Regions from separate parts of the Massilia sp. AB1 genome, predicted to be linked through region 1. Evidence: predicted binding sites of a transcription regulator. Region 1 holds the regulator's gene; each other region holds the start of a gene.
The links. The regulator sigma-54, encoded in region 1, starts transcription at its own class of promoters, with help from an activator protein. The targets are predictions, from matches to a motif close to TGGCANGNAANCTGCTTT.
Positions count from the first base shown of each region.

Region 2: the regulator sigma-54 is predicted to act here: its motif matches at 7,715-7,732, upstream of prpB (methylisocitrate lyase).
Region 3: the regulator sigma-54 is predicted to act here: its motif matches at 2,870-2,887, upstream of J8847_RS18060 (PEP-CTERM sorting domain-containing protein).

Region 1 is NZ_JAGKSG010000010.1:46,195-56,703, reverse strand. Features, by position in the region: gene J8847_RS08360 (peptidase domain-containing ABC transporter) at 1-2,005, shown strand, start outside; gene J8847_RS08355 (MFS transporter) at 2,049-3,314, shown strand; gene hpf (ribosome hibernation-promoting factor, HPF/YfiA family) at 3,395-3,754, opposite strand; gene J8847_RS08345 (RNA polymerase factor sigma-54) at 3,811-5,295, opposite strand; gene lptB (LPS export ABC transporter ATP-binding protein) at 5,298-6,053, opposite strand; gene lptA (lipopolysaccharide transport periplasmic protein LptA) at 6,053-6,619, opposite strand; gene lptC (LPS export ABC transporter periplasmic protein LptC) at 6,652-7,263, opposite strand; gene J8847_RS08325 (HAD family hydrolase) at 7,278-7,808, opposite strand; gene J8847_RS08320 (SIS domain-containing protein) at 7,808-8,830, opposite strand; gene J8847_RS08315 (monovalent cation:proton antiporter-2 (CPA2) family protein) at 8,907-10,509, shown strand, end outside.
Region 2 is NZ_JAGKSG010000042.1:3,806-14,314, forward strand. Features, by position in the region: gene J8847_RS19360 (EAL domain-containing protein) at 1-1,474, opposite strand, end outside; gene prpF (2-methylaconitate cis-trans isomerase PrpF) at 1,611-2,801, opposite strand; gene acnD (Fe/S-dependent 2-methylisocitrate dehydratase AcnD) at 2,851-5,457, opposite strand; gene prpC (2-methylcitrate synthase) at 5,599-6,762, opposite strand; gene prpB (methylisocitrate lyase) at 6,782-7,672, opposite strand; gene J8847_RS19385 (cation acetate symporter) at 7,888-9,549, opposite strand; gene J8847_RS19390 (DUF485 domain-containing protein) at 9,546-9,875, opposite strand; gene prpR (propionate catabolism operon regulatory protein PrpR) at 10,017-10,509, shown strand, end outside.
Region 3 is NZ_JAGKSG010000035.1:28,319-38,827, forward strand. Features, by position in the region: gene J8847_RS18050 (PAS domain-containing sensor histidine kinase) at 1-1,005, shown strand, start outside; gene zwf (glucose-6-phosphate dehydrogenase) at 1,020-2,486, opposite strand; gene J8847_RS18060 (PEP-CTERM sorting domain-containing protein) at 2,924-3,544, shown strand; gene glf (UDP-galactopyranose mutase) at 3,858-5,012, opposite strand; gene J8847_RS18070 (SOS response-associated peptidase) at 5,202-5,885, shown strand; gene J8847_RS18075 (DUF4380 domain-containing protein) at 5,890-6,894, opposite strand; gene J8847_RS18080 (zinc ribbon domain-containing protein) at 7,051-7,698, shown strand; gene J8847_RS18085 (nuclear transport factor 2 family protein) at 7,741-8,178, shown strand; gene J8847_RS18090 (MOSC domain-containing protein) at 8,175-8,873, opposite strand; gene J8847_RS18095 (M28 family metallopeptidase) at 8,894-10,330, opposite strand.

The DNA.
Region 1 (10,509 bases):
GCTCGAGAGCATCATCGCGTATTCGGCCGAGCTGGGCCTGGCCGCACGCCCCCTGCGCCTCGACCTGGACGAACTGCGGGAACTCGTGCTTCCCTGCATCCTGCATTGGGACCTGAATCACTTCGTGGTGCTGGAAAAGGTCTCGCGTGCGGACATCACCATCCTCGACCCGGCGGTGGGCCGGCGGCGCGTGGCCATGGCCGACGTGTCGCGCCACTTCACCGGTGTCGCCCTGGAGCTCACGCCCACCGTCGAATTCGAGGAACAGCCGCCCAAGCCGCGCCTGAGCCTGTCGAGGCTGACCGGGCAGGTGTCGGGCGTGTGGCGCTCGCTGGCGCAGATCTTCGCGCTCGCGCTGGTGCTCGAGCTGTTCGCGATCACCGGGCCGATCCTCAACCAGCTGGTGCTCGACAACGTCCTGACCTCCGGCGACCTGGACCTGCTCGACGTCCTGATCGCCGGCTTCGCGCTGCTGCTCCTGGTCCAGACCTTCATCGCGCTGGTGCGCTCCTGGATGGTCATGGTGCTGGGGCAGACCGTCGGTCTGCAATGGGTCGGCAACGTCTTCGCGCACATGGTGAAGCTGCCCGCGGACTACTTTGAGAAGCGCCACCTGGGCGACATCACCTCGCGCTTCTCCGCCGTCGGCGCGATCCAGCGCACCCTCACCACCTCGGTCGTGGAAGCCATGCTCGACGGGCTCATGGCGATCACCTCGCTGGTCATGATGTTCGTGTATGCGCCGGTGCTGGCCGTGCCGGTCCTGATTTCCTGCGCCGCCTACGCACTGATGCGCCGGCTCAGCTACCAGCCCTACCGCAACGCGGCGGCCGAGCGCATGGTGCTGTCCGCGAAAGAGAACACCCATTTCATCGAAACCATCCGCTCGATCGTCCCGCTCAAACTGTACGGCCGCGAGGACGAGCGCCGGGCGCGCTGGCAGAACCTGATCGTCGAAGTGCAGAACCGCGATATCAAGACCGCGCGCATGAACATCTGGTACGCCTGCGCCAACACCCTCATCTTCGGGATCGAGAACCTGGTGATCTTCTGGCTCGGTGCGCGCATGGTGATCCACGGCCAGACCGGCGTGGCGGGCGGGATCTCGGTCGGCATGCTGTTCGCCTTCCTCAGCTACAAGGGCCAGTTCACCGGCCGGGTCGCGGGCCTGATCAATTACACCGTGCAGCTGCGCATGCTCAGCCTGCACACCGAGCGCCTGGGCGACATCGTCCTGACGGAACGCGAACGCGACACCGAGGACGGCAACATTCCCTACAACGACCTCGAACACCTGGAGCCGTCGATCGAACTGCGCAACGTCAGCTTCCGCTATGCGACGGGCGAGCCCTGGGTACTCAAGGACGTCAACCTGACCATCCGCTCCGGGGAAAGCGTGGCCATCACCGGGCCCTCGGGCGCGGGCAAGACGACCCTGCTCAAGATCGCGCTCGGCCTGCAGCAGCCGACCGAGGGCGAGGTGCGCTACGGCGGCATTCCGATTCGCCAGCTCGGCCTGGCGAACGTGCGCAAGAAGATCGGCACCGTGATGCAGGACGACGCGCTGCTGTCGGGCAGCCTCACCGACAACGTGACCTTCTTCGATACGCTGCCGGACCGGGAGCGCGTCGAGCAGTGCGCCAGGCTCGCCAACCTGCACGAGGAGATCGTCAGGATGCCGATGGGTTTCCACACCCTGGTGGGCGACCTGGGCACCGGCCTGTCGGGAGGACAGAAGCAGCGCCTGCTGCTGGCGCGGGCGCTATACAAGCAGCCGAAGATCCTCGCGCTCGACGAGGCCACCAGCCATCTCGACGTCGACAACGAAAAGCTGATCACGGAAGCGCTCAAGCGCATGGACGTGACGCGCATGATCATCGCGCACCGCCCGGAGACGATCAAGGGCGCGCAGCGCATCATCAAGATCAAGGACGGCGCTGTGATCGAGATGATGCAATCGGTCGATCCTGGCCGCCGCATCGAAGAAGCGCAAGCCGTGTCGTAGGCCGCATGGCCTGCGCAAGACAGACTTTCAAGACTCCCCTCGCATGAACAAGCCCTCCCCTGCCTCGAAGGCCAGCCTCGTCCTCAACAGCCTGCCCGCCACCGCCATGGGTTTCGCCTTGTGCGTCCAGATCTCGGCGCTCAGCTGGCTGCTCAGCACCAGATACCACCTCGCCATCCACGAGATCGGGATCGTCTGGGCCGCCGGCCCCGTAGCCGGCATGCTCGGGCAGGTGCTGGTCGGCTTGTCCAGCGACAGGACCTGGCTGTGGGGCGGACGCCGCCGTCCGTTCATCCTGCTCGCCGGCATCACCTCCTCCCTCTCGCTCTATCTGCTGACGAAGATCGACAAGCTGGCCGGCGCCCTGGGCATCGCCGACCTGGTGATCGTCGCCGGCGCCGTCGCCCTGGCGCTCGACTTGTCCATCAATATCGGCCTGAATCCGGCGCGCGCCCTGATCGCGGACCTGACGCCGGAGGGCGAATCCCGGACCCGGGGATTCTCGTGGATGCAGGCCATGTCGGGATTCTGGGGAGTGGTCGCCTACCTGATCGGCGCTTTCATCGGCAACGAGACGCTGATCCAGGCCGGCTGCCTGATCGTCCTGGTGTTCGCCTGCGCCACGCTGTTCGTGAAGGAAGCGCCTGTGCTCGCGAAAACGGAAACAGCGCATGCGAGCGTCTCCACCGGCACCGAGTGGCCGGAACTATGGAAGATCTGGATCGCCCATGGGTTCGCGTGGTTCGGAATCCAGGCGATCTTCGTCTACCTGATCGCCTTCGTGCAGGCCTATCTCGTTCCCGCGGCCGCCGCGGGAGCGGCCGCATCCGGGAAGGTCGTCGCCGTCTCCTTCGCCATCATGAACGTCGTCGGCTTCATCGTGCCGGCGCTGGCGCTCCCGCGCGCATCGGGCAGGTTCGGGCGTGTCAGGGTGCATGCCGCCTGCCTGGCCCTCATGGCCGGCGCCTGTCTCGCCATCGCCTTGTTCGCGCGCAGCCAGGCCTCGCTGTACGTGCTGATGGCGGTCGCCGGCATCGGCTGGGGCGCCGTCATCAGCCTGCCGTTCGCCATCATGAGCGAAAAAATCGACCGCCAGCGCATGGGCTTCTTCATGGGCATCTTCAACCTGTCGGTCGTGATCCCGCAGCTGGCCACCACCCAGGTCGGCTTTCTTCTCGCGAAAGGCGCCGGCGCCCACACATTGTTCCTGATCTCCGGCACGGCCCTGCTGATCTCTTGTTTCCTGTGGACATTGGTAGCCGACCCGGGCGCTGCGCCCAGGCAGCTCGGGAGCGTCGCCGCTCGCTAGGGAGGAATGCGGGAAAGGAAAGGCTGGATGCAAAAAGGGCGCCCCCTCAGACGCCCTTAGCTGGTATGCCCTGCTGCCGGTCAGGCCGCAGCGGCTTCTTCGCTGCCTTGATCCGGCAGGCGTTTGATCGCCTGGTGGTTATGGTCTTTCAACATCTGCTTGTGTTTCAGAACCTGCCGATCCAGCTTGTCCATCAGCGTGTCGATCGCGGCATACAGGTCTTGGGCGACACTCGCCACGTGCAGGGTCTTTCCGGACACCTGGACGTTAATCTCCGCTTTTTGCCTTTTTTCTTTTTCAGTGAGGTTGTCGACGGCGAGGAAGACATGGGTATCGATCACTTGATCGAAATGCCTGATGATGCGCTCGAGCTTATTCTGAACGTATTCACGGATAGCGGGAGTCACTTCGAGATGGTGGCCACTGATTGTGAGGTTCATACACACTCCTTTGAAAAGCGCGCCGCCCAGGCGCAAGGCAGGAGTGGGCAGCGCTGTTACAAGGCTTTGCGGAGGCTGACGGGAGGGATCTTGAGCGCTTCTCGGTATTTGGCGACCGTCCTGCGCGCAATGACCATGCCTTGTTCCCCGAGCATCTCCGCGATCTTGCTATCGGATAAAGGATTCTTAGGGTCTTCTGCTCCTGTCAATTGCGCAATGAGAGCGCGGATCGCCGTCGAGGAGGCTTCTCCCCCCGCTTCGGTGGCGACGTGGCTTCCGAAGAAGTATTTCAACTCGAACATGCCGTGCGGGGTCAGCATGTACTTCTGCGTTGTAACACGAGAAATTGTGCTTTCGTGTAGGCCTAGTGTATCAGCAATCTCACGTAAAACAAGGGGACGCATCGCAACCGCGCCGTGGGAGAAAAAGTTCTTCTGGCGCTCCACAATCGCCTCTGCCACACGCAAAATCGTATCGAAACGCTGACGCATATTCTTGATCAGCCATTTCGCTTCCTGCAGCTGGGCGTTCATCTGCCCTTCGCACTTGCCCTGCTTCATCAGCGACGCATACAGGCTGTTCACCCGCAGGCGCGGCATCACGTCCGGGTTCAGCATCACGGCCCAGCCGTTCTTGGCGCGGCGCACGATCACATCCGGTACCACGTAGTCTGACACGTTCGAGGCGAAGGCCGCGCCCGGATGAGGATTGCACTGGCGCACCACGGCTTGCACCTCGCGCAAGTCTTCGTCGTCGCAATCCAGCGCCTTCTTGAGCTTGCTGTACTCGCGCTGGGCGAACCAGCTCAGGTAGCCTTCGACGATCTTCAGCGCCAGGCGGCGCGTCACCAGGGGCACGCCCTGCATGCGGCGGATCTGCAGCGCCAGGCATTCGCCCGCGCTGCGCGCGCCCACGCCCACCGGGTCCAGGCTCTGCACCAGCGCCAGCGCGCAGCGCAGCTCGTCCATCTCGATCTCGAGCTCTTCCGGCAGGCGCGCATGGATCTCGTCCAGCGGTTCTTCCAGGTAGCCGTTGTCGTCCAGCGCGTCGATGACCAGCTCGGCCAGCGCGCGGTCGCGCGCGGAACAGCCGGTGACACGGATCTGCTCCATCAGGTGCTCGCGCAAGGTGACGGAACTTGCTTCCAGCTGCGGGCGGCCGTCTTCGTCCTCGCCCCCGCCCGCGCCGCCGCCCGAACCCCAGTCGGCGTCCGGCGCGTCGCGCTCGCCGTCGCCGCCTTCGAAGCCTTCGCCGTTCTCGCCCGAGGCGGCGGAGGCCTCCGACGCGCCCTCGCCTTCCTGCGCGGGAGCGGCGGGCGCTTCGCCAGTGGCGGGCGCGTTATTGATGGCGCCGTCGGCCAGCAGGCGCACCGAACGGTCGAGCGGGTCGTCGAGCCGCTCGAGCAGGGGATTGTCGGACAGGATCTGCTCGATCTCCTGGTGCAGCTCGAGCGTGGACAGCTGCAGCAGCCGGATCGACTGCTGGAGTTGCGGCGTCAGTGCAAGATGCTGCGATGTGCGGAGTTGCAGGGACTGTTTCATGTCTACATGCGGAAGTGTTCACCCAGATAGACGCGGCGCACGGATTCGTTGGCGATAATATCATCCGGCCGGCCCGAGGCCAGCACCGCGCCCTGGTTGATGATGTAGGCGCGGTCGCAGATGCCGAGCGTCTCGCGGACATTGTGGTCGGTGATGAGCACGCCGATCTTGCGCTCCTTCAGGAAGCGCACGATGCGCTGGATCTCGATCACCGCGATCGGATCCACGCCGGCGAAGGGCTCGTCGAGCAGCACGAAGCGCGGGTTGGTCGCCAGCGCGCGCGCGATCTCCACCCGGCGCCGTTCGCCGCCCGACAGCGACATGGCCGGGTTCTCGCGCAGCTTCTCGATCTGCAGCTCGGCCAGCAGGGTGTCGAGGCGCTCGCTGATCTCGTCCTTGCCCAGCGGCCGGCCATCGACCTGCTGCAGTTCCAGCACCGCGCGGATGTTCTCCTCGACGGTGAGCTTGCGGAACACCGAGGCTTCCTGCGGCAGGTAGGACAGGCCCAGCACCGCGCGCCGGTGGATCGGCAGGCTCGAGATATCGGTGCCGTTGATGTCGATCGAGCCGGCGTCCGAGGGCACCAGGCCGACGATCATGTAGAAGGACGTGGTCTTGCCGGCGCCGTTCGGGCCCAGCAGGCCGACCACTTCGCCGCACTCGACCTGGAGCGAGACGTCGCGCACCACCAGGCGCTTGCCGTAGCTTTTCTGCAGGCCCTTGACGATCAGGGTGCTGCCGCTGTCGCGCGCCTCCATCAGGGCTTCCCTGCCGGAGCCGGAGCCGCCGGAGCGGCGGTGCGCTTGGGCGACAGGATCAGGGTGCCGCGGCCGCCGCCCACCTTGCTCTGGCCGCTGGCGTCGTTGCGCACGCTGGCCACTTCCTTGCGGTTGTCGTAGGAGATGAAGGGGGCGATGATCTCGTTGGTCACGCGCTTGCTTTCCAGCTCCTTGACCACGGCGTCGGCGAACAGCTTGACCATCTCGGAGCGCTCGTCGTATTCGATGCGCTGGGCCTGGCCTTCGACCCACAAGTCGGGGCCGCCGTCGCGCTTCTGGCGGAAGGTGGCGACCTTGCCCGGGTTCGCGGTCAGGGTCACGCTCATGTAGCCTTCCGGGGTTTCCTTCACCAGCGCGCGGTCCGACTTGAGCACCAGGGTGCCGCGGGTGACGACCACGTTGCCGGTCAGGATGCGGGTCTGGGTGACTTCGTCGACGTCGAGCGAATCGAAGTTGATGACGGCCTGCTTGAGCGAGTCGGCGCGCTCGGCGAAGGCCGTGAGCGACAGCAGGGAAAGGCAAACGGCAGCGAATAGTTTCTTCATGGTGTGCTGGGTCCTGGGTTGACGCGGCGCCTTCATTGTCGGGCGCCGCGCGGCGGATAGACGATCTGGCCGCGGCTGGCGATGTGCATCTTCTGGGTCGCGTTGTTGGCCACCATGCCGGTGCCGCGCACGCTGGAGGCGCCCAGCTGCATCTCGATCGGCTGATCGGTCTTGAGGATTTCCTCGTCGGGCAAGGCGGTCAGGGACTGGGTGCGCACGCGCAGCGCTTCCGAGGTGGCCGTGCGCGGGCGTTGCAGGTCGACGTTGCCGAGCATGTCGACGCGGTGCTCCTGGTGATAGATGCGCGCGCTGTCGGCGGTGACGGTCATGGCCGGGCGGCCCGGCTCGACGCCGCGCAGCACCGGCTGCACCACGGTCGAGACGTCGCCCTCGGGGATGTGGGTCAGGCGCTTGCCCGACACCAGGTAGCTCGGCTGGCCGCCTTCGGTCATGCGCACGAAGGAGAAGTTCTCGACGATGTAGTCGGGTTCGGTCGGCGGCCCGCCCAGGCGCGCATTGGTGTCGTCGCCGTCGAAGGCCTGCAGCAGCCAGAAGCTGCCGAAGGCGCAGAACACCGCGATCATCATGATCGTCAGCAGCTTCCAGCGGTGCGCGGTGCGCTTGTTGGTGAGGTAGGCGGCCATGGCGCGTCGGCGAATCAGGCGAAGTAAGGCGCGAGCGCCTGTTCGTAGGTGCCCTGGGCGCGCATCACCAGGTCGCACACTTCGCGCACGGCGCCGCGGCCGCCCGCGTTGCGCGTCACGTAGTGGGCGCGGTGCTGGACTTCCGGATGGCCCGAGGGCACGGTGACGGCGAAGCCCACGCGCGTGAACAGCGGCAGGTCGATCACGTCGTCGCCGATGTAGCCGCATTCCTCCGGCGTCACGCCGGTTTTCGCCAGCAGTTCGGCGAAGCCGATGCGCTTGTCGTGGAAGCCCTGCCACACGTGGGTGATGCCCAGGTCGGCGGCGCGCTTGACCACGATCGGCGAATTGCGCGCGCTGATGATGGCGGTCTGCACGCCGGTCTTGTTCAGCAGCTGGATGCCCAGGCCGTCGAGCACGTTGAAGGTCTTGGTGACTTCGCCGTCCGGGCCGTAGGTGAGGCTGCCGTCGGTGAGCACGCCGTCGACGTCGAAGATCATGACCTTCACACGCTTGGCGCGTTCCATGTGTGCGAGCGGCAGCATCAGATCACCTTGGCGCGGGTCAGGTCGTGGATGTGCAGGGCGCCGACCAGGCGGTCGTCCTCGTCCACCACCAGCATCTGGTTGATGCGGAATTCTTCCATCACGGCCACGGCGTCCACGGCCAGCTGGTCCGGATGCACGCGGCGCGGGTTGGCGTGCATGACGTCGCGGATGGTCAGGTTGGAGAAGTCGTGCATGCGCTCGATCAGGCGGCGCAGGTCGCCGTCGGTGAACACGCCGATCGGGCGCTTGTCGGCGTCGACCACGGCGGTCATGCCCATGCCCTTCTGGGTGATCTCGAGCAGGGCCTTGGCCAGCGGGACTTCCGGCGCCACGGCGGGGATCGCCGCGCCGCTGCGCATCACGTCGCGCACGTGGGTCAGGAGACGGCGGCCGAGGGCCCCTCCCGGGTGCGACAGCGCGAAGTCTTCCTCGCGGAAGCCGCGCGCGTCGAGCAGCGCCACCGCCAGCGCGTCGCCCATGGCGAGCGTCACGGTGGTGCTGGTGGTCGGGGCCAGGTTCAGGGGGCAGGCTTCCTTGTCCACCGCGATGTTCAGGTGGATCTCGGCCAGCTGCGCCAGGCGCGAGGCCGGCTTGCCGGTCATGGCGATCACGTGCGTGCCCATGCGCTTGACGGCCGGCAGGATGTCGAGCAGCTCGCTCGACTCGCCCGAATTCGAGATGGCGATGAAGATGTCGTTGGGCGTGACCATGCCCAGGTCGCCGTGCGCGGCTTCGCCGGGGTGGACGAACATCGCCGGGGTGCCGGTCGATGCCAGGGTGGCGGCGATCTTGCGGCCGATGTGGCCGGACTTGCCCATGCCGGACACCACGACCCTGCCCTTGCAGGCGTACAGCAGGTCGGCGGCGCGCACGAAACTGTCGTCGTCGCCCAGGCGCGCATGCAGCGCGCGGATCGCGTCGGCCTCGATGGCGAGGGTCTCGCGCCCCAGCTCCAGCACGCGGCGGGCCTGGCTCTCGTCAAAACTTTTCAGCATTGTTTTTTCATCGGTTAAACTCATACCGGAAGTATAAACGAATTGGGAAAGCAAAAAACTTGCCAGTCATAACAAACAACAACACCGACCGGAACGGGGCATGCATTCTGGACTTGAACTGACCCTGCTCCTGCTGGGCTGCGCCGTGCTCGGCGTGGTTGCCTTCCGCATGCTGCACCTGCCGCCGATGCTCGGCTACCTCGCCGTCGGCGTCCTGATCGGCCCCCATGCCCTGGCCCTGGCCGACGACAGCCCCGCCACCCACGCCCTGGCCGAATTCGGGGTCGTGTTCCTGATGTTTTCGATCGGCCTGGAGTTCTCCCTGGCCCAGCTCAAGGCGATGCGGCGCATCGTATTCGGGCTGGGCATGGCGCAAGTCGTATTGACAATCGTCGCCACGATGCTGTTCGGACAACTCATCGCGATGCTGACGCCGCAGCTGAACATCAGCTGGCAGGCCGCCTTCGCGCTGGGCGGGGCGCTGGCGATGTCCTCGACCGCGATCGTGGTCAAGCTGATCACCGAGCGGCTCGAGCTGGAGAGCGAGCACGGGCGCCGCATCATCGGCATCCTGCTGTTCCAGGACCTGGCGGTGGTGCCGCTGCTGATCCTGATTCCTTCGCTGGCGCGCAACCCGGAAGACCTGCCGGCCACGCTCGGCCTGGCGGCCCTGAAGGCGGCCGCGGTGCTGGCCCTGCTGCTGTTCTTCGGCCAGAAGCTGATGCGGCGCTGGTTCACGGTGGTGGCCAAGCGCCGCTCGCAGGAGCTGTTCATGCTCAACCTGCTGCTGGTGACCCTGGGCGGAGCCTGGATCACCGAGCAGGCCGGCCTGTCGCTGGCCCTGGGGGCCTTCGTGGCCGGCATGCTGATCTCCGAGACCCAGTACAAGCACCAGGTGGAAGAAGACATCAAGCCCTTCCGCGACGTGCTGCTCGGGCTGTTCTTCATCACCATCGGCATGCTGCTCGACCTCAAGGTGGTGCTGGCCAACTGGTGGCTGGTGCTGGCCCTCCTGGTCCTGCCGGTGCTGCTCAAGTTCGCGCTGATCGCCGGCCTGGCCAAGCTGTTCGGCTCCTCGGACGGCGTCTCGATGCGCACCGGCCTGGCCCTGGCCCAGGCGGGCGAATTCGGCTTCGTGCTGCTCAACCTGGCCTCGGACTCGAAGCTGATCGATCCTTTCCTGATGCAGCTGGTGCTGGCCTCGATGGTGCTGTCGATGCTGGCGGCGCCCTTCATGATCGCCAACATGGACAAGATCGTGATGAAGATCGCGGCCAACGAATGGATGATGCAGTCGCTGGCCCTGACCCAGCTCGCCACGCGCACCATGAAGACCCAGAAGCACGTGATCATCGCCGGCTTCGGGCGCAGCGGCCAGAGCCTGGCGACCCTGCTGAGCGAGGAAAAGCTGCCCTGGTATGCGCTCGACCTGGACCCGGAGCGGGTGCAGGAAGCGCGCGCCGCCGGCGCCAACGTCTCCTACGGCGACGCCTCGCGCCGCGAAGCACTGATTGCAGCCGGCATCAACCGTGCCAGCGCGCTGGTGATCACCTTCGCCGACACCCGCCTGGCGATCAAGCTGCTGCACCTGGCGCACGAGCTGGCGCCCAATCTGCCGGTGATCGTGCGCAGCCACGACGACAGCGACCTCGACATGCTCAAGGCCGCGGGCGCCACCGAAGTGGTGCCGGAAGCGCTGGAGA
Region 2 (10,509 bases), on a different contig from region 1:
GGCCGAGCGAATCGTTGATGTTCTTGAAGCGGTCCAGGTCGATGAACATCAGGGCCAGCTTGCGCCCCGTGCGCTGGGCGCCGCGGATCGTGCAATCGAGCCGGTCCGACAGCAGCGCGCGGTTGGGCAGCCCGGTCAGGCTGTCGTGATAGGCCATGTGGTGCACGCGCGCCTCGGCCTGGCGCCGCTCCACGATCTCTTCCTGCAGCAGCGCGTTGGCGCCCGCCAGTTCGGCGGTGCGCTCGGCCACGCGCACTTCGAGCTCGTCGCGCGCGCGCCGGATGGCGTCGGCCGCCTCGCGCTGGGCGGTGACGTCGTCGACCAGCCACACGCTGCGCCCGCGCCGCTGCGAGGCGTCGAAGGGCCGGCCGGACAGGCGCGCCCAGAAGCGGCTGCCGTCGCGCCGCACCAGCTGGTGCTCGGCCATGTGCACGCGGCCGGCCGCGAAATCGGGCGCCGCCAGCGTGCGCGCCGCCTGCCAGCTGGCGTCGTCCGGATACAGGGCGCGCACGGTCTGGCCGTCCACCTCCCCCGCCGCCGCGCCGAACAGTTCTTCCATCTTGCGGTTGCAATGCAGGGTGCGGCCGTTCTCGACCACCGCGATGCCCAGCACCGCGTTGTCGAGGATGGCGCGGTTTTCCATCAGGGCGTCGCGCAGCGACTGCTCGTCCTGCTTTTCGCGGGTGCGGTCTTCCAGCATCCAGATCGTGCCCTGGTCCGGATCGTGGTGGTTGACCTGGTAGCCGATCAGCTGCACCCAGATCGGCGCGCCGTCCTTGCGCACCATGGTGGTCTCGGCGCGGAAGGAGCGGCCGGCGGCCAGCGGCGGATAGGCGCGTTCGCCCATTTCAAGGAAGGCTTCCTCGTCCGGGTACAGCAGGCGGGTCGCCTGGCCGAGAGCTTCGGCCTCGGTATAGCCGAACATGACTGTGAAGGCCGGATTGCAGCGGCGGATCACGCGGTCGCGGGTGAACATGATGCCGACCGAGGCATTGCTCATGATCGCCTGGACTTCCTTCATGGCCTGGCGCGACCCGGTGACGTCTTCGACGATCCAGATCGTGCCCGCCTCGCGGATACGCGGATCCACCGCCCTGCCGCGCAGGCGCGCCCAGAACAGGCTGCCGTCTCGGCGGCGGAAAGGCTGCTCGCTGCGTTCGAACAGCTGGCCGGCGGCCAGCACCGTGTAGGCTTCGGCGGTCAGCTCCTGGTAGGCATCCGTCGAGGCGAACAGCTGCACCGGCTTCAGGGCCAGCAGCTCCTCCTGGCTGTAGCCGAGCATCTCGCAGATGCGCGGGTTGAAGGACTTGATCTGCCCGGGGAGCGTGAACACGATCCCGACCGGCGCATTCTCAAGGATGGCGCGCTGCTCGAGGACCAGGTGGCACAGGTCGGCCGCCTCCTGGGAAGGCTGCTCATGCGCGCAAGGGTTCGCTTTGCCGGCGAACGAATCGGGGGTCGGAAATCGGTCCATCAATGCTTGCTGGTGGGTCCGTTGGTCGGAATTGTTGCAACCTGGCAATCATAAACCAGAAATGCTGCCAACTCTACAACCATAAAGCGACAAAGGGGAAGCACCTACGTGCTTCCCCTGACGGAGGTGTTGCGATTTAGAAACTGTCGCCGGGAACCCGCACCCAGCCTTCCATCAGCACGCGTGCGCTGCGGCTCATGATGGCCTTGCTGACGCTCCACTGGCCATTGGCCTCGACCGCCTCGGCGCCGACGCGCAGGGTGCCCGACGGATGACCGAAGCGCACCGCGTTGCGGGTGCCGCCGCCGGCCGCCAGGTTGACCAGGGTGCCGGGAATGGCGGCCGCGGTGCCGATGGCGACGGCCGCGGTGCCCATCATGGCGTGGTGCAGCTTGCCCATCGAGAGCGCGCGCACCAGTAGGTCGATGTCGCCCGCCGCCACCTGCTTGCCGCTGGACGCGACGTAGTCGGCCGGCTTGGCCACGAAGGCGATCTTGGGCGTGTGCTGGCGCTTGGCGGCGTCCTCGATGCTCCCGATCAGGCCCATGCGCAGCGCGCCGTGGGCGCGGATGGTCTCGAACATCGCCAGCGCGCGCGGGTCGCCGTTGATGGCTTCCTGCAGTTCCGTGCCGGTGTAGCCGATGGCGTCCGCGTTGACGAAGATGGTCGGGATGCCGGCGTTGATCATGGTGGCCTTGAGCGTGCCGACGCCGGGCACTTCCAGCTCGTCGACCAGGTTCCCGGTCGGGAACATGGCGCCGCCGGCGCCCTCTTCTTCCGCCGCCGGGTCCATGAACTCCAGCTGCACTTCGGCGGCCGGGAAGGTCACGCCGTCGAGTTCGAAGTCGCCGGTCTCCTGGACCTGGCCGCCCGTCATCGGGACGTGGGCGACGATGGTCTTGGCGATGTTGGCCTGCCAGATGCGCACCACGGCGACGCCGTCCTGCGGCAGGCGCTCGGGGTCGACCAGGCCGCTGCTGATCGCGAAGGAACCGACCGCCGAGGACAGGTTGCCGCAGTTGCCGCTCCAGTCGACGAAAGGCTTGTCGATCGAAACCTGGCCGAACAGGTAGTCGACATCGTGGCCGGGGTGGCTGCTCTTCGAGACGATCACGGTCTTGCTAGTGCTCGAGGTGGCGCCGCCCATGCCGTCGATCTGCTTGCCGTAGGGGTCGGGGCTGCCGATCACGCGCAGCAGGAGGGCATCGCGCGCCGCGCCGGGCACGCGCGCCGCTTCGGGCAGGTCGTCCAGGCGGAAGAACACGCCTTTGCTGGTGCCGCCACGCATGTAGGTGGCGGGAATCTTGATTTGGGGAGTATGAGGCATGATGTGTCCGATATGACAGGAAGGGCGGCCGCGCCGCCCTCCCCGCTGGTTACGCCGCGGCTTTCGATGCCGACGATTCCAGGAAGTCCTGCGCGAAGCGCTGCAGCACGCCGCCCGCCTCGTAGATCGCCACTTCCTCGGCGGTGTCGAGACGGCAGGTCACCGGCACTTCCAGCTTTTCGCCGTTCTTACGATGGATGACCAAGGTCAGGTCGGTGCGCGGGGTGCGCGCGCCCACCACGTCGAAGCTTTCGGTGCCGTCGATGCCCAGAGTCAGGCGGTTGACGCCCGGCTTGAACTCCAGCGGCAGCACGCCCATGCCCACCAGGTTGGTGCGATGGATGCGCTCGAAGCCTTCCGCCACGATGGCTTCCACGCCCGCCAGGCGCACGCCCTTGGCCGCCCAGTCGCGCGAGGAGCCCTGGCCGTAGTCGGCGCCGGCGATCACGATCAGCGGCTGCTTGCGTTCCATGTAGGTCTCGATGGCTTCCCACATGCGGGTCACCTGGCCTTCCGGCTCGATGCGCGCCAGCGAACCGGCTTTCACGTTGCCCATCGCATCAACCACCATCTCGTTCTTGAGGGTCGGATTGGCGAAGGTCGCGCGCTGCGCGGTCAGGTGGTCGCCGCGGTGGGTCGCGTAGGAGTTGAAGTCCTCTTCCGGCAGGCCCATCTTGGCCAGGTATTCGCCGGCAGCGGAATCAAGCAGGATCGCATTCGACGGCGACAGGTGGTCGGTGGTGATGTTATCGCCCAGGACCGCCAGCGGGCGCATACCCGCCAGGGTGCGCTCGCCTGCCAGCGCACCTTCCCAGTACGGCGGACGGCGGATGTAGGTGCTCATCTCGCGCCAGTCGTACAGCGGGCTGACCTTGGCGCCATCGTCCGCGACGCGCGCGAACATCGGCGTGTAGACCTTGCGGAACTGCTCCGGCTTGACGCTGGCGTCGACCACCGCGTCGATCTCGGCATCCGACGGCCACAGATCGGCCAGGCGGACTTCCTTGCCGTTCGCGTCCACGCCCAGCACATCCTTCTCGATGTCGAAGCGGATGGTGCCGGCGATCGCATAGGCCACCACCAGCGCCGGCGACGCCAGGAAGGCCTGCTTGGCATACGGGTGGATGCGGCCGTCGAAGTTGCGGTTGCCCGACAGGACGGCGGTCGCGTACAGGTCGCGCTCGATGATCTCCTGCTGGATGGCCGGATCCAGCGCGCCGCTCATGCCGTTGCAGGTGGTACAGGCGAAGCCGACCACGCCGAAGCCCAGCTTTTCCAGTTCCGGCATCAGGCCCGCTTCTTCCAGGTACAGGGCCACGGCCTTCGATCCCGGCGCCAGCGAGCTCTTGACCCAGGATTTGCGGGTCAGGCCAGCACGGTTGGCGTTACGCGCCAGCAGGCCGGCGGCGATCATGTTGCGCGGGTTGTTGGTGTTGGTGCAGCTGGTGATGGCGGCGATGATCACCGCGCCATCCGGCATCAGGCCTGGCTCGTTCTCCACTTTGCCGGCGATGCCGCGCTCGGCCAGCTCGGAGGTCGGGACGCGCTTGTGCGGGTTCGACGGGCCGGCGATGTTGCGCACCACGGTCGACAGGTCGAAGGACAGCACGCGCTCGTATTGCGCGTTCTTGAGGCTGTCGGCCCACAAGCCGGTTTCCTTGGCATAGGCCTCGACCAGCTTCACGGTCTCTTCCTCGCGGCCGGTGAGGCGCAGGTACTTGATTGTCTGCTCGTCGATGTAGAACATCGCGGCGGTGGCGCCGAATTCCGGGGCCATGTTCGAGATGGTGGCGCGGTCGCCCAGCGTGAGCGCGGAGGCGCCTTCGCCGTAGAACTCGAGGTAGGCCGAGACGACCTTGGACTTGCGCAGGAACTCGGTCAGCGCCAGCACGATGTCGGTGGCGGTGATGCCCGGCTGCGGTTTGCCGGTCAGCTCGACGCCAACGATGTCCGGCAGGCGCATCCAGGAGGCGCGGCCCAGCATGACGCTTTCGGCTTCCAGGCCGCCCACGCCGATGGCGATCACGCCCAGGGCGTCGACCATCGGGGTGTGGGAGTCGGTGCCGACCAGGGTGTCCGGATAGGCGACGCCGTCCTGGGTCTGGATCACCGGGGACATGCGCTCGAGGTTGATCTGGTGCAGGATGCCGTTACCCGGCGGGATCACGTCGACGTTCTGGAAGGCCTTCTTGGTCCACTCGATGAAGTGGAAGCGGTCTTCGTTGCGGCGGTCCTCGATGGCGCGGTTCTTGGCGAAGGCATCGGGATCGAAGCCGCCGCATTCGACGGCCAGCGAGTGGTCGACCACCAGCTGGGTCGGGACCACCGGGTTGACCAGGGCCGGATCGCCGCCCTGGCTGGCGATGGCGTCGCGCAGGCCGGCCAGGTCGACCAGGGCGGTCTGGCCCAGGATGTCGTGGCAGACCACGCGGGCCGGGAACCAGGGGAAGTCGAGGTCGCGCTTGCGTTCGATGATCTGTTTCAGCGAGTCGGTCAGGGTGACCGGGTCGCAGCGGCGGACCAGGTTCTCGGCCAGGACGCGCGAGGTGTACGGCAAGGTAGCGTAGGCGCCGGGCTGGATGGTGTCGACGGCGGTGCGGGTGTCGAAGTAGTCCAGGGAGGTGCCGGGAAGAGGTTTGCGATGGTTCGTATTCATGGCGGTATGAGACCTAAGTGTTAGCCTTAATACCGTCATCCCGGCGAAGGCCGGGATCCAAGTTTATGTGCGTAGCCAATCACGCAAACTTGGGTTCCGGCCTTCGCCGGAACGACGGTTTGGGGGCTGGTGGTGCTTTCTTTACTTGCGCTCTTCAATCGGCACGAACTTCAGATCCTCAGGACCCACATAGTTCGCGCTCGGACGAATGATCTTGTTGTCGATACGCTGCTCGATGATATGCGCCGCCCAGCCGGAGGTGCGCGAAATCACGAACAGCGGCGTGAACATGGCCGTCGGCACGCCCATCATGTGGTAAGACACGGCCGAGAACCAGTCCAGGTTCGGGAACATCTTCTTGACTTCCCACATCACCGACTCCAGGCGCTCGGCGATGTCGAACATCTTCATCGAACCGGCCGACTGAGACAAGGTGCGCGCCACTTCCTTGATCACCTTGTTGCGCGGGTCGCTGATGGTGTACACAGGATGGCCGAAGCCGATCACGACTTCCTTGTTCGCCACGCGGTTGCGGATGTCCGCTTCCGCCTCGTCGGCGTTCTCGTAGCGCTTCTGGATGTCCAGCGCCACTTCGTTCGCGCCGCCGTGCTTCGGGCCGCGCAGCGCGCCGATCGCGCCGGTGACGGCCGAGTAGATGTCCGAACCGGTGCCGGCGATGACGCGGCTGGTGAAGGTCGAGGCGTTGAACTCGTGTTCCGCGTACAGGATCAGCGACACGTGCATCGCCTTGACCCACTCTCCCGACGGCTTCACGCCGTGCAGCAGGTGCAGGAAGTGGCCGCCGATCGAGTCGTCGTCGGTTTCCACCTCGATGCGCTTGCCGTTGTGGCTGTAGTGGTACCAGTACAGCAGGATCGAGCCGAAGGACGCCATCAGGCGGTCGGCGATGTCGCGCGCGCCGGCGATGTTGTGGTCTTCCTTCTCAGGCAGCACGCAGCCCAGCACCGAGGCGCCGGTACGCATCACGTCCATCGGATGGGCGCCGGCCGGCAGCGCTTCCAGCGCGCTCTTGACGGCTTGCGGCAGGCCGCGCAGCGACTTCAGCTTGGCCTTGTAGCCCTTCAGTTCCGCGAGGGTCGGCAGCTTGCCGTGCACCAGCAGGTAGGCGATCTCTTCGAACTCGCAGCGGTCGGCCACGTCCAGGATGTCGTAGCCGCGGTAGTGCAGGTCGTTGCCGGTCTTGCCGACCGAGCACAGCGCGGTGTTGCCTGCGGCGACGCCCGACAGGGCGACGGATTTCTTCGGCTTGAACGCCGGGGTATCGTTGTTCTGCGTAGTGGTCATGCGTGAATCTCCTGGATGATTATTTTGCTTTATTGGCGGCGAACAGGGCGTCCAGCTTCTGCTCGTAGCTGTGGTAATCGATGCGGTCGTACAGTTCGGCGCGGGTCTGCATGGTGTCGATCACGTTCTTCTGGGTGCCGTCGCGGCGGATCGCGTTGTAGACGTTCTCGGCCGCCTTGTTCATTGCGCGGAAAGCCGACAGCGGGTACAGCACCAGGCCGACGTTGGCGCTGGCCAGCTCGTCGACGGTGAACAGCGGGGTCGAACCGAATTCGGTGATGTTGGCCAGCACCGGCACCTTGACGGCGTCGGCGAACTGCTTGTACATCTCGAGGCTGGTCATGGCTTCCGGGAAGATCATGTCGGCGCCGGCTTCGACGCATGCCACGGCACGCTCGATGGCGGCGTCCAGGCCTTCCACGGCCAGCGCGTCGGTGCGGGCCATGATCACGAAATTCTCGTCGGTACGCGCATCGGCCGCAGCCTTGACGCGGTCGACCATCTCGCCCTGGCTGACGATCTCCTTGCCCGGACGGTGGCCGCAACGCTTGGCGCCGACCTGGTCTTCGATGTGGCAGGCGGCCGCGCCGGCCTTGATCAGCGAGCGCACGGTGCGGGCCACGTTGAAGGCCGAGGCGCCGAAGCCGGTGTCGATGTCGACCAGCAGCGGCACGTCGCACACGTCGGTGATGCGGCGCACGTCGATCAGGACGTCTTCCAGGCCCGAGATGCCCAGGTCGGGCAGGCCCAGCGAACCCGCGGCCACGCCGCCGCCCGACAGGTAGATCGCGCGGTAGCCGGCGCGCTTGGCCAGCAGTGCGTGGTTGGCGTTGATCGCGCCGATGACCTGCAGCGGGGATTCTTCCTGGACGGCCTTGCGGAAGGCGGCGCCTGCGGAGTATTGGCTCATGCTTAGTCCTTTCTGATGCGTTTGAGAGTGTCGGGCTTTCTTAATGCAAACGGCGTGCCACCCTGCCCGCCCCAGTATTTTCAAGGACTTGCAACACCGTTTCAGGCGAAGATGTTTCAGTAACGTTTCATTATGAAACATGTGCAAACAAAATGAAACGCCAGCAGGCATAAAAAAACCCCGCCGCAGCGGGGTTCAAACGGAAGCTTGATCGCTCAGTGGGCTGCGGCAGCCGCTGCGCCGATACCGGTTTCGGAACGCACTTCCTGCGCCTCGAAGCCAGCCTTGTCGATCGCGGCGCGCGGGCTCTTGTCGGTGACCGAGAAGAACCAGATGCCGAAGAAGCCCACCGCCATCGAGAAGATCGCCGGCGAGGTGTAGGGGAAGATCGGCGCGGCATTGCCGAACACGTCGACCCATACCGACTTCGACACGATGGTCAGCACGACCGCCGTGGCCAGGCCCAGGAAACCGCCCACGGTGGCGCCGCGGGTGGTGCAGTCCTTCCACAGCACCGACATGAACAGCACCGGGAAGTTGGCCGAAGCGGCGATGGCGAAGGCCAGCGACACCATGAAGGCCACGTTCTGCTTTTCGAATGCGATCCCCAGCAGCACGGCGATGACGCCCAGTGCGATGGTGGTGATCTTCGAGACCTTCAGTTCGTCCGCGCTATTGGCCTTGCCCTTCTTGAACACGGTGGCGTACAGGTCGTGCGACACGGCCGAGGCGCCGGACAGGGTCAGGCCGGCCACCACCGCCAGGATGGTCGCGAAGGCCACGGCCGAGATGAAGCCCAGGAAGACGTCGCCGCCCACGGCCTTGGCCAGGTGGACCGCCGCCATGTTGTTACCACCCAGGAGCTTGCCGGCTGCATCCTTGAACTCGGCGTTGGTGCCGACCAGGACGATCGCGCCGAAGCCGATGATGAAGGTCAGGATGTAGAAGTAGCCGATCCAGGTGGTGGCCCACAGCACCGACTTGCGCGCCTCTTTCGCGCTCGGGACGGTGAAGAAGCGCATCAGGATGTGCGGCAGGCCGGCGGTGCCGAACATCAGCGCCATGCCGAAGGAGATGGCCGAGATCGGGTCCTTGATGAAGCTTCCCGGGCCCATGATGGAATCGCCCTTGGCGTGCACTTCGGTCGCGGTGGCGAACAGTCTTTCAGGGCTGAAGTTGTACTGCGCCAGCACCGAGAAGGCCATGAAGGACGCGCCCGACAGCAGCAGCACGGCCTTGATGATCTGCACCCAGGTGGTGGCGGTCATGCCGCCGAACAGCACGTAGACCATCATCAGGATGCCGACCAGGACCACGGCGATCCAGTATTCCAGGCCGAACAGCAGCTTGATGAGCTGGCCGGCGCCGACCATCTGCGCGATCAGGTAGAACGCGACCACGACCAGCGTGCCCGATGCCGCGAACACGCGGATGGGCTTCTGGTGGAAGCGGTAGGCGGCCACGTCGGCGAAGGTGTAGCGGCCCAGGTTGCGCAGGCGCTCGGCCATCAGGAAGGTGATGACGGGCCAGCCGACCAGGAAGCCGATGGCGTAGATCAGGCCATCGAAGCCGTCCAGGAACACGGCGGCGGAGATGCCCAGGAAGGACGCGGCGGACATGAAGTCGCCCGCGATCGCCAGGCCGTTCTGGAAGCCGGAAATGCCGCCGCCCGCGGTGTAGAAGTCGGAAGCGGAACGGGTCTTGGCCGCGGCCCACTTGGTGATGAACAGGGTCAGGACCACGAAGATCGCGAACATGCTGATCGCGGTCCAGTTGGTGGCCTGCTTGGTGGCCTGGCCGAGGTCGGGCGCGGCCATTGCGGCGCCGGCGGCGCCCAGCAGCGCGAGCGCCGCAGCGGTACGGATCATGGGCTTCATGCGACCACCTTCTCTTTCGGCTGCGCGACGCGTGCCTTGATGGCGTCGGTCAGTTCGTCGTATTGGCTATTGGCGCGGCGCACGTAGATGCCCGTGATGACGATGGTGAAGAGGATGACGAACAGGCCCAGCGGAATGCCCCAGGTCATCACGCCTTCTCCAATGCGCGTGCCCATGAATTCCTTGTTGAAAGCGACCAGGACAGTGAAGCCGTAGTACACGATCATCATTGCCCAGGTGAGGGTCCAGCCGAAACGCGAACGGGTCGCGACCAGCTTGCGGTAGTTGGGGTCGTTCTTGACCCGCTGTACGACGTCTTGGTCCATCTTGTGTCTCCTATTTTGTAATGCCTGTGCGGTGCATACCTTGCAGGTTGAGAGCCATCCTACGGCGACCCCCTTACCTCATTCTTACGCTTGCTTACGCCTATCTGACAGCCTCGCCTCGAAATGCTCTACACTTCGGGCATGAGCTATTCCACCCGCAGCCCCGCGGACGGCGGCGACAAGCCCGTCATCTGGACGGTATCGGTTTCGCGCCTCTCCGACCTGTTCCGCGACATCACCCTCGAGTACGATCACCTGGCTTCGATCGAGCCGCTGCATCTCGGTTTCGACGAAGCGGCAAAGCACATCCGCGAACGCATGGCGACCGAGCGCTGCGACGTCGTCATCGCGGCGGGATCGAACGCGGCCTATCTCAGGGGACGGGTGTCGGTGCCGGTGGTGGTGGCCAAGGCCAGCGGCTTCGATGTGATGCAGGCGCTGGTGCGGGCGCGGCGCGTGTCCTCGCGCATCGGCGTGATCAGCTACCAGCTGCCCTTGCCGGAACTGGCCGAGTTCGCGTCGACCTTCGGCGTCGATATCGCCCAGCGCACCTACGTCACCGAAGAGGATGCGCGCGCCAGCATCAACGAATTGAAAGCTGCCGGCGTCGAGGTGATCGTCGGCGCGGGATTGA
Region 3 (10,509 bases), on a different contig from region 1:
AGCCTGGTCGACAACGCGTTGGCCCTGGAAGCGCGCCTGGAGTTCGCACCGATCGCGCTGTTCCGCATCGACGGCGCTTCCGGCCCGGGAACGGTGGCGCCGCTGAATGCCAACGCGCGCAAGCTGACCGCGCCCGGACGCGCGACCGATCCCGCCGAGCTCTATGCCCAGCTGGCGGCCCAGCCGGCCGAGCGTCGTGCAACGATGCAGTTCGAGACCGAACGCGGCGCCGAGCGCGCGCTGGTGGCGGTGGCCTCGATCAGCCTGCATGGCAAGCCCCAGCGCCTCGCGGCCCTGATGCCGGTCGAAACCGAGCTGGAAGCCGAGGCCCTGAACGCCTGGCGCCAGCTGGTGCACGTGCTGACCCACGAGATCATGAATTCGCTGACGCCCGTGGCCTCGCTCTCGCATACCGCCTACGACCTGGTGCGCGAAGCCGAGGGCCTGGACCCCGACCTGGGCGCCGACCTGGGCACCGCGCTGGACGCGATCCGCCGCCGCGCCGACAGCCTGGTCGCCTTCGTGGCGAGCTACCGCAGCCTGTCGAACGTGCCGGAAGCCCATCCGGAACGCATCCGCCTGGCCGAGATGTTCGAGCGCATCGGCGCCCTGGTGAACCCGCTGTGGCGGGCGCGCGGCGGCATGGTGGAGTTTTCGGTGGAGCCGGGATCGCTTGAGCTGGTGGCCGACCCGGGCCAGCTGGAACAGGCCCTGATCAACCTGCTGAAGAACGCCTTCGAGGCCACGGCGGGCGTCGAGAAGGCGCAGGCGAAGGTGAGCGCACGCCTGGTGCGCGGCGCGCGCCTGCGCATCGAGGTGGCCGACGACGGCCCGGGCGTGCCCGAGGACGTCGCCGCCCATATCTTCACGCCCTTCTTCACTACCAAGAAGCAGGGCGGCGGCATCGGCCTGGCGATGGTCCGCCACCTGGTGCACGCCAACGGCGGCACCGTGCGCTACGCCCGGCCGGTCGGGAAGGGCGCGCGCTTCATTATCAGCTTCTGATGCGAGCTTTTAAATCACTCGACCCAGGCGAAGCCGTCGCGCGCCAGCAGCGCGAAGGATTCCGCCGGGCCCCAGGAGCCGGCCGCGTAGGCGTGCGGCTTCTCTCCCAGCGTGCCCCAGCCCTCGATGATCGGATCGGCCCAGGCCCAGGCGGCTTCCAGTTCGTCGCGGCGCATGAAGTGGGTCAGGCGCCCGCGCACCACGTCGATCAGGAGGCGCTCGTAGGCTTCGGCGCGGCGCTGCTGGAAGGCCGATTGCAGGTCGAGGTTGAGCGTGACCTGCTGCATCTGCATCCCGGTGCCCGGCTGCTTGGCCATGATCTGCAGCTTGATCGCTTCTTCCGGCTGCAACTCGATGACCAGGCGGTTGGCCACGCCGCCCGGCGCGTCCGGGAACAGCGGGAAAGGCGGATTGGCGAATTCGACCACGATCTTGGACGAGCGGCGCTGCATGCGCTTGCCGGTGCGCAGGTAGAACGGCACCTTGGACCAGCGCCAGGTGTCGACATGGGCGCGCAGGGCGACGAAGGTCTCGGTCTTGCTGTCCGCCGGGACGTTCTTTTCCTCGAGGTAGCCCGGCACTTCCTGGTTGCCGCTCACGCCGTGGGTGTATTGCCCGCGAATGGTGTCGCGCGCGATGTCGGCCAGGGTGAAGCGGCGCAGCGAGCGCAGGACCTTGAGCTTTTCGTCGCGGACGGCGTCGGCGTTGAGCGAGGTGGGCGGCTCCATGGCCACGATGCATAGCAGCTGCAGCAGGTGGTTCTGCAGCATGTCGCGCATGGCGCCGGTGCTGTCGTAGAAGCCGGCGCGGCTGCCCACGCCGATTTCTTCCGCCACCGTGATCTGCACGCTCGAGATGTTCGGCGCGCGCCACAGCGGTTCCAGGATGGAATTACCGAAGCGCAGCACCATCAGGTTCTGCACGGTCTCCTTGCCCAGGTAATGGTCGATGCGGTAGATCTGCGATTCGGCGAAGTGCTTGCCGACCGCTTCGTTGATCTCGATGGCCGAGGGCAGGTCGTGGCCGAGCGGCTTTTCCAGCACCACGCGCGAATGCGCATCGACCAGGCCGGCGGCGGCCAGCTTGTCGCAGATGGTGGTGAACAGCGTGGGCGCGGTCGACAGGTAGAACACGCGCTGGGCGCCGGCGCGCGAGGCCTGGGCCAGGGCGCCGAAGCTAGGTGCGGCCTGCACGTCCAGGCGCACGTACTCGAGCAGCTTGAGGAACCCGTCCCAGGTCTTCTCGTTGAAGTTGGCGGCGCTGATGAAGGAACGCGAATGCTCCCCGACGTGGGCGAGATAGGCGTCGCGGTCGAAGTCCTGGCGGCCGGTGGACAGGATGCGGGTCGTGGCGGGCAGGTTGCCGTGCAGGTAGGCCATGTAGAGCGCAGGCATCAGCTTGCGCATCGCCAGGTCGCCCATGCCGCCGAAGATCACCATGTCGAGGGGAAGGCCGTTGTCAATCTCAGTCGAGGGAATCATGTCGCTCTATGCAGTAAAAGTTAATTGGTCGCTCCGGCGCGCGCGCCGCCAAAAGCGGGCTGCCGGGCCGGCTGGGCCGGATCAAGGCCGCCGCGCCGCCCTGCATAGGGCGCTGTCGGCGGCGGCGTATGCACGCGGCCGGGATGCGGCTTGTGGCCGGCCCGGGGTGCGAAGAGGGTAGCAGGTCGGTATGCTTGAATGTCGTCATGTCAGCCAGTCGGCTTACCACCCGGTCAATCATTAATGAATGATAACCGCTGTTGTCCTTCCATGTGCGGAGAGGCGGCGTTTTGCTTCCTCAGCGGCATGATTCTTGTCGAAAATCTTTACATCGGGAAGAGTCTCTTTTCCTAAGTTATTGATATCGCGCGATATTGCATGCATGGCACGTTAATTGCTAAACATGCCACAGTATTTCCAACCTGAATGAGACAATAATGAAAACCACGCTTCTCTCCCTGATCCTCGCTACCGCTTTCACCAGCGCCGCCGTCGCTGCTCCGGTCACCGGCAAGGGCGATCCGGTCCTGACCGGTACCGTCACGGTCGTCAATTTCGACGCAATGGGCAACAGCTGGGTCCCGAGCCTCACTGCCGGCAACCTCAGCATCAGCGGCATCGACGGGTCGATCAGCACCTCGACCACTTATGCCGGCTCGTATAACACCCGCGGCGCGGCCTACGTCGACAATGCACAGGGCAACACGAACGGCTTACGCTTCGACTTCGCCAACTCGGTCAGCGCCTTCGCCTTCAACTGGGGCGCTTCGGACGTCAACTGGACTCTGACCGCCTACGACAGCACCGGCGTCGCGCTCGAATCGACCAGCGTGAACGCAGTGTGGGGTTCGAATGACGGCGACTACTTCGGCCTGGCGCACGCGGGCATCGCCTATGCAGAACTGATCAGCGGCGGCTGGGGCGACTACGTGATGGTCGACAATTTCAGCTTCGTCGAAGAAGCGGTCGCCGCAGTGCCGGAACCCGGCACGCTGGCGCTGTTCGGCGTTGCCCTGGCCGGCCTGGCGCTGGGCCGCAAGCGCAAGCAGGCGCACTGATCGCTCGATAGGCGCCATTCGGCGCCCGCGGCCCTTGATGGCCGGCGAGTGCCGGCCATTCGCATTCAAGCAGGCGTATACCGGGATGCGCCGCATGCGGTCGCTTCCGCCCCAGCCTTTCCAATTCTTCCGGGGGCAGGCCGCGAACCAAATATCGAGGCTGCATGCACAACACGGCCACCATGCAATCCAGGGCTTCGGCGTCGCGATCGGCGGCGCTTCGGCCATCCTGATCCAGCGTCTGACCCGCCGCAGCGCGAAGCCCTGCTAGCGGGTCGCGCCCGCGCCATACCGGGCGCGGGCGGATGGTGTTTCAAGCCAGCGGGTCGATCGTGAACGCCGGCATGGCGGCCTTGTCGCGCGCGCAGGCCAGGAACTGGTCTGCGGTATTCAGGGCCTCGTTGATCGTCACGTCCATGTCCAGGTAGCGGTAGGTGCCCAGGCGGCCGACGAAGGTCACGTTGGTTTCCTGGCGCGCCAGGTTCACGTACAGCTCCAGCTGCTGCTTGTCGCGCGCCAAGCGGATCGGATAGTAGGGAATGTCCTTCTCCTCGCACTGGCGGCTGTATTCCTTGTAGCACACCGTGCCCTCGTGGCTTTCCCAGGGCGAGAAGTGCTTGTGCTCGGTGATCCGGGTATAGCGCTCGGCGTCGTCGCAATAGTTGACGACGGCGTTGCCCTGGTAGTCGCCCTTGTCGCGGAACATCTCGAAGTCCAGGGTGCGGTAGGGCAGACGGCCCTCCGCATGCTTGAACCAGGCGTCGATCGGGCCGCTGTAGAACACGTGGGCGTAGTCGCCCTTGGCATCCGGATTGAAGCGGGTGTTGAGGTGCACGGTGACGCCAGGCACGTCCAGGATGCGCTCGACCAGGGCGGTGTAGCCCTCGGCCGGCATGCCCTGGTACTTGTGGGCGAAATAGTTGTCGTCGTAGTTGAAGCGCACCGGCAGGCGCTTGAGGATGCTGGCCGGCAGCTGGTTCGGGTGCAGGCCCCACTGCTTCATGGTGTAGGTCTTGAAGAAGGCCTCGTACAGCTCGCGGCCGACGAAGCGCAGCGCCTGGTCTTCGAAGGTGGTCGGATTCTCGATGGTCTTGTCGCCCAGTTCGCGCAGGAATTCCTCGGCCTCGGCCGGACGCAGGGTCTTGCCGAAGAACTGGTTGATGGTCAGCAGGTTGATCGGCAGCGTATAGACCTTGCCGCCCGTGATGGCCTTGACGCGGTTCACGTAAGGCTTGAATTCGCTGAAGCGGTTGACGTATTCCCAGACCCGTTCGTTATCCGTGTGGAAGATGTGCGGGCCGTAAATGTGCACCATGACGCCGGTTTCGCTATCGCGTTCCGAATGGCAGTTGCCTGCGATGTGGCTGCGCGATTCAAAGACGTCCACGGTGTAGCCCGCGTGCGCGAGCTGATTCGCGATGACAGCCCCGGAGAAACCAGCGCCGACGATGGCGATGTGCTTGTTCATGTGTCGTTCCTATGGTGAATTTTCCGCTCTGTTTGATCGGCGGTGTTATTTGGAATGCATTGCAGGGGCAGTAAAAATGCTGCTAAAAATATATCATTGAAGGGGCAGTTCATATCGCACAATTGGCGCGTTCGTGGACGCTTGCAGGCGCTGCTATCATTCATGTTCTCTTAGGAATGCGAACCGACCATGTGTGTGAACTACCGCGCGCCGACGCCGGAGCAATTCGGCAGCATCGGCGCCTTCAGCGAACTGCCGGCCGACTGGCGCTGGCCCGATGAAATCTGGAAGGACTACCAGGCGCCGATCCTGCGCCTCGGCGCGCAAGGCCGTCCCGCGCCCGCGCTGGCCAGCTACGGCATGGTGCCGCGCCGGCATATCCCACCGGGCGTCAAGGTGTTCGATACGATGAACGCCCGCGCCGAGTCGCTGGGCGAAAAACGCTCCTTCGCGCCCGCGTGGCGGCGCCTGCAGTTCTGCGCGGTGCCGATGACCTGCTTCTATGAACCGTGCTACGAGAGCGGCCGCGCCGAGCGCTACGGCATCGGCATGGAGGACGACGCGCTGTTCCACGTGGCCGGATTGTGGCGCGAGTGGAGCGAGGCGGATGGCCGCATCGAGGCCTCGTTCACCCAGATCACCATCAACGCCGACGAGCATCCGCTGATGCGGCGCATGCACAAGCCGGACGACGAGAAGCGTTCGCTGGTGATCCTGCGGCCGGACGAAGTCGAAGACTGGATCGGGTGCCGCGACCTGGACACGGCGCGCAGCTTCCTGCGCCACTTCCCGGCCGAGCGCATGAAAGCCTGGTCCGCGCCGCGCACCGTGCGCAAGGTCGAAGAACCGTCCCCCAACGGTTCGCTGTTCTGAGGCCTCACAGTCCGGCGAGGCCGAGCGCCTTCGCGTGCAGGCGCAGGAAAGCGAGGTGGGCTTCGCGCGTGGCCGGGCCTTCGTAGGGCAGCAAGGTCCAGCGCTCGGAGGCGCGCATGGATTTGCCGGGCGCCAGCTTCACGAAGGGCGCATGCAGCGCCATCTCCAGCACACCCTGGACTTCCCGGGCCAGCTCCACCTGCCCGTGGTCGGGATGGATGGCGGTGCTGGAGTAGTGGCGAAACTGGATGATGAAAGCCTGGCCGCCGTGAAAAGCCGCCATCCAGCCGCTCGAGGGCTGGATCAGCAGCTTGCCCTTGCGCGCCGTGCCGGCGGGCGGTTCGAGCGCCATGAGGCCGTCGGCCAGTGTGAAAACCAGGCCATCGCCCGCTTCCTGCGTCGCGACGCGCACGTCGTCTTCGCTTGCCAGCGGCACGTAGACCCGGGTGTCGGGGCGCACGCGCGTGTTGAACCAGATGTCGCGCGCCACCGGCTTGTCGCGGCGGTTGGTGGCGCGCACGTCCAGCTGCAGGCTGTTCGGCTGGCCTTTCACCAGGGCGTAGCGCTTGCGCAGCTGGATCCCGGTCACCAGGCTGGGCGGGCTGTCCACCACCAGCTCGGCCGGCGTGCGCTGGACCAGGGCATAGGGTGCGAGGCTCAGGTAGGGATCGGGCGGCCATTGCGCGCGCGACCGTGCGCGCTCGGGATTGAGCGCCTGGTCGGTCCACCATTCCTTCTGCGGCCCGACCCAGACCTCGTGGCCGAGGTAGGGCACGTCGTTGCTGTAGGCACTGACGCTGACCGCGTCCGGATTGCCCGCGTGTTCGTCGGCCAGCAGGAAGTTCGGCTGGCCCGCCAGCGCAAAGGACAGCAGGCGTCCGCCGGCGACTTCGCAGGCCAGCACCGTGACGGCGCCGTTGTCCAGGCGGTGGGCGCGCAGCTGCGCGCCTGCGGGGTGGGCGAGGGCGAAGCAGCAGGCAAGCGCGAACGCGGCGCGGGGGAGGGACATGGAAATCCTTGGCGTGGTGTTTCGAGCATAGCAAACAAACAAGCCTGTGGCGTGGCTTGGGCGGATTTGCGACAGCTTTGTGACTTTCCCGGCTCTAGCTTGTGACAGCTGGTTATAATTCCGTCATCAAAACAGGGATCAGCGAGGAGACATGCCATGTCGGAAATGCAGTTCTCTAACAACTACCAGGACCTGAGCAATTCCTCCGGCGTCGACGCCGGATTCCAGTTCGAGTTCTACTGCGAGCGCTGCAGCGACCGCTGGCGCACCATGTTCCAGCCCTACCGCAGCGGCCAGGCCTCGGGCTGGTTGCAGAAGGGCGCCAGCATGTTCGGCGGACTGCTCGGCAACGCCAGTTCCGTACTGCACGGGATGGCGGAGGCGGGCTGGCACAGCGCCCGCGACCAGGCCTTCAAGGACGCGGTGGCCGCCGGCAAGGCCCACTTCAAGCGCTGCGGCAACTGCCACGACTACGTGTGCAGCCCCTGTTTCGACGGCGCCAGCGGCCTGTGCTTCGACTGCGCACCCAACGTCCAGGTGAAGATCACCCAGGCGCGCGCCCAGGGCGAAGTGCAAAGCGCGGCGGAACTGGCCTATGATGAGGGCAAGACGCGCGGCGGGCGCCACGATGTGCGGCAGGAGATGCAGCTGGTCTGTCCCCAGTGCCGCGCGGAGACCCACGGCGCCAAGTTCTGCCCCGAGTGCGGATGTAAAATGGGCCAGCAGGCGGCCTGCATCAGTTGCTCGGCCATGCTGCAGCCGGGGACGAAATTCTGTACGGAGTGCGGCGCGCGCCAGGGCTGAAGTGTCCGGCGTCCGCGCCGGTTTGGAGGACATGCGGTGAAGATGAAGTTTGGCCTGGTGCTGGCGGCGGCGCTCGCAAGTTCAGGCGCAGCGGCGAACGAAGGCAGTGTGCGCGCCGCCCTGGCGCACCTGGAACGCGTGCGGGCGACCGCCATCGAGGAAGGCGACGCCGAGACCTTGCTCCACCTGATGGACCGCAGCTACCTGCACGTGGACAGCCGCGGAAGGGTGCGCAGCAAGACCGAGCTCCTGACCCGGCTGGAACGCCAGCAGATGGACTTCCGCAGCTACGACCTCGATACGCCGGAGGTCAAGGTGCTGGAAGGCGGGGATGCCGCCGTCGTCACCGGCGCCTTCCGCTCGGCCATGCAGACGCCGGACGGACCGAAGCCCTTCCGGGGACGCTATGTGCGGGTGTGGGTGCGCCAGGCCGACGGCTGGAAGAACACCTTCCACCAGGTGACCGAGATCCGTCCTTAATCTTTGTCAGCGAGCCGGCCTTCGTCGTCGAACAGGCCGGCGCCATCCCAGCGCGGGAGCCCCGGCGGCGCGGATGCAGGCACCGCCTTGCCCGCATAGGCGGGACCGAAACCGGCGATCGCGCGCGGAAAGGCGCGGCAATAGCTGGCGGCGATGCCGGCCAGGTGGGCCAGCTGCCGGTAGGCGATCACATGGCCGGGCGGCAGCGCGTCGAGCACGCGGCGCACGCGTTCGCGCCAGTCCTCCGGCCAGGCCGGCAGTTGCGACCCGAGGGAAATCACACGATCGCCTGCCAGGATAGGTCCGCTCGTGAGAACGCGGGCCAGCACGCCACGCCGCGCGCCGACCAGGCGCGACAAGCCGGGACGGTGGCGGTCGAGACTGCCGCAGGCTTCGCACTGGAACATCAGGCGCAGCAGGACCTCGTCGCCGATGCGCAGCACCGTGCCCGAGGCCAGGCTCGAGGTATCGGCTTCCAGCAGCAGGTTCTCGCGCAGGGCCAGCGGCGGCAGGGCAAGATCGTTGTAGACCGGCGCGCCGGCCAGCAGCAGCTGGCGCGGCGAGACCGGGTCGGCATGCAGGTCGTGCTCCAGCCCGCGCCCGCCGAGGGCCAGGGCTTGCGGCACTGGCTCAGGCGCCGTGGCGGGCGTGCGCCGGACGGCAATCGCGATGAGCTGTCCCAGGTCTTCCAGCATCGGAGGGACCTGGGCGCGAATCACTTGGCGCTGTGCAGCTTGCGCGACGCGTCCAGGTACCTGGCGGCGTTGGGGACATTGGTCCACGCCGGCTTGACCGGATCGTTGGCGATGCCCAGGACGGCGTGCGCGACCATGCGGTTGATGCGCGCCATGTTGTCGTAGTCGATCTTGTCCCAGGTGTCGTCCTTGCCGTGGTAGTCCGGGAAGCCGAAGGCCACGGCCAGGGTGTGGGCCGGCACGCCGAGGTCGGCCAGCGACTGGTTGTCGCTGAAGGCGAAGTAGCGGTCGCTGTTGACCGGGTGCTTCCACAGGCGGATGCCGGTCTTGTCGCCGGCCTTGCGCAGCGCCTCGCTCACGGTCGAGTAGTCGAAGCCGGTGAGGGTGGCCGAGTTGACCTGCGGGCCTTCGCTGTCGTCGGTGCGTCCCAGCTGCTCCAGGTTGATGTTGGCGACCGTGTCCTTGACCGGGAATACCGGGTGGCGGCCGTAGTAGCGCGAACCCAGCATGCCCAGCTCCTCGCCGAACAGCGCGATGAAGGCGATGCTGCGCTTCGGGCGTTCCTTCTGGGCTGCGAGCGCCGAGGCGATCTCGATCACCGACACGGTGCCGCTGCCGTCGTCGTTGGCGCCGTTGTAGATCTCGCCGTTGCGGATACCGACGTGGTCGTAGTGGGCGGTCAGCAGGACATAGGTGTTCTTCAGCTGCGGATCGGAACCGCGCAGCAAGCCCACCACGTTGCGCAGCTTGACCGGACGCACTTCCGGCGCGCCGACCTTGGCCGCGACGGTGGCGCCGCCTTTTTCCAGCAGCGCGGCCGCCTCAGGCGCGTGCAGCACCACCACCGGCGCCGCGCCCTTGGCGGCCGGCTTTTCCGGATCGATCAGCCAGCCGCCCGGCGCGCCGTGGCGGCGCTCGCGGTCGACCATCACCACCAGGGCCGGTTTGCTCTTGAGCTTGCTCTGCAGGATGCCTGCCGCGCCGGGGACGGGCGCCGCCGGCACCACCAGCACCTTGCCGTTGGCCGCGCCCGTATCTTCCAGCGCCGCCTTCCATTCCATGAAGACGGCCGGGGTCGCCGCCAGGGCGAGCGGATCGAGGAAACCGGCGGTGGCGCCGCCGGCCGGCACGCTGATCGCGTTGCCGCCCGCGTTCACGGTAAAGGCGAAGTCCGTATCCTTGCGCTGGGCGTATTGCCAGTTCGCGGTCTGGAAGTAGCCGTCGTCGCCGGCCGGCTCCAGGCCGGCGCGGCGGAACTGGGCGGCGATGTACTCGCTGGCCAGGTCGAGGCCGCGCGAGGGTGTGCCGCGGCCTTCCAGCAGGTCCGAGGACAGGTAGGACAGGTGGCCGCGCAGGGAATCGGGCGAGATGCGGCTCGAGACGGCGTCGAGCGGAGCCTGGGCCAGCGCTGCGGTGGACAGCAAGGCAAGGCTGAGGGCGGTGGCAAGGTGGCGCATGCGGTCGTGCTCTCTGAATAGTAAGAATGGCAATATCGCACGGGAGTATTCTCCCGGTCAACACAGTGAATCCGTCCAGTATGTACGTCTCGACGCGCATTTCGGTCGATCGCGAATCCGGTTGGCGGCATCCGCAACCCGCTTCGTCGCACCCGGCTTGGCCCGGCGGCGGCGCTTGG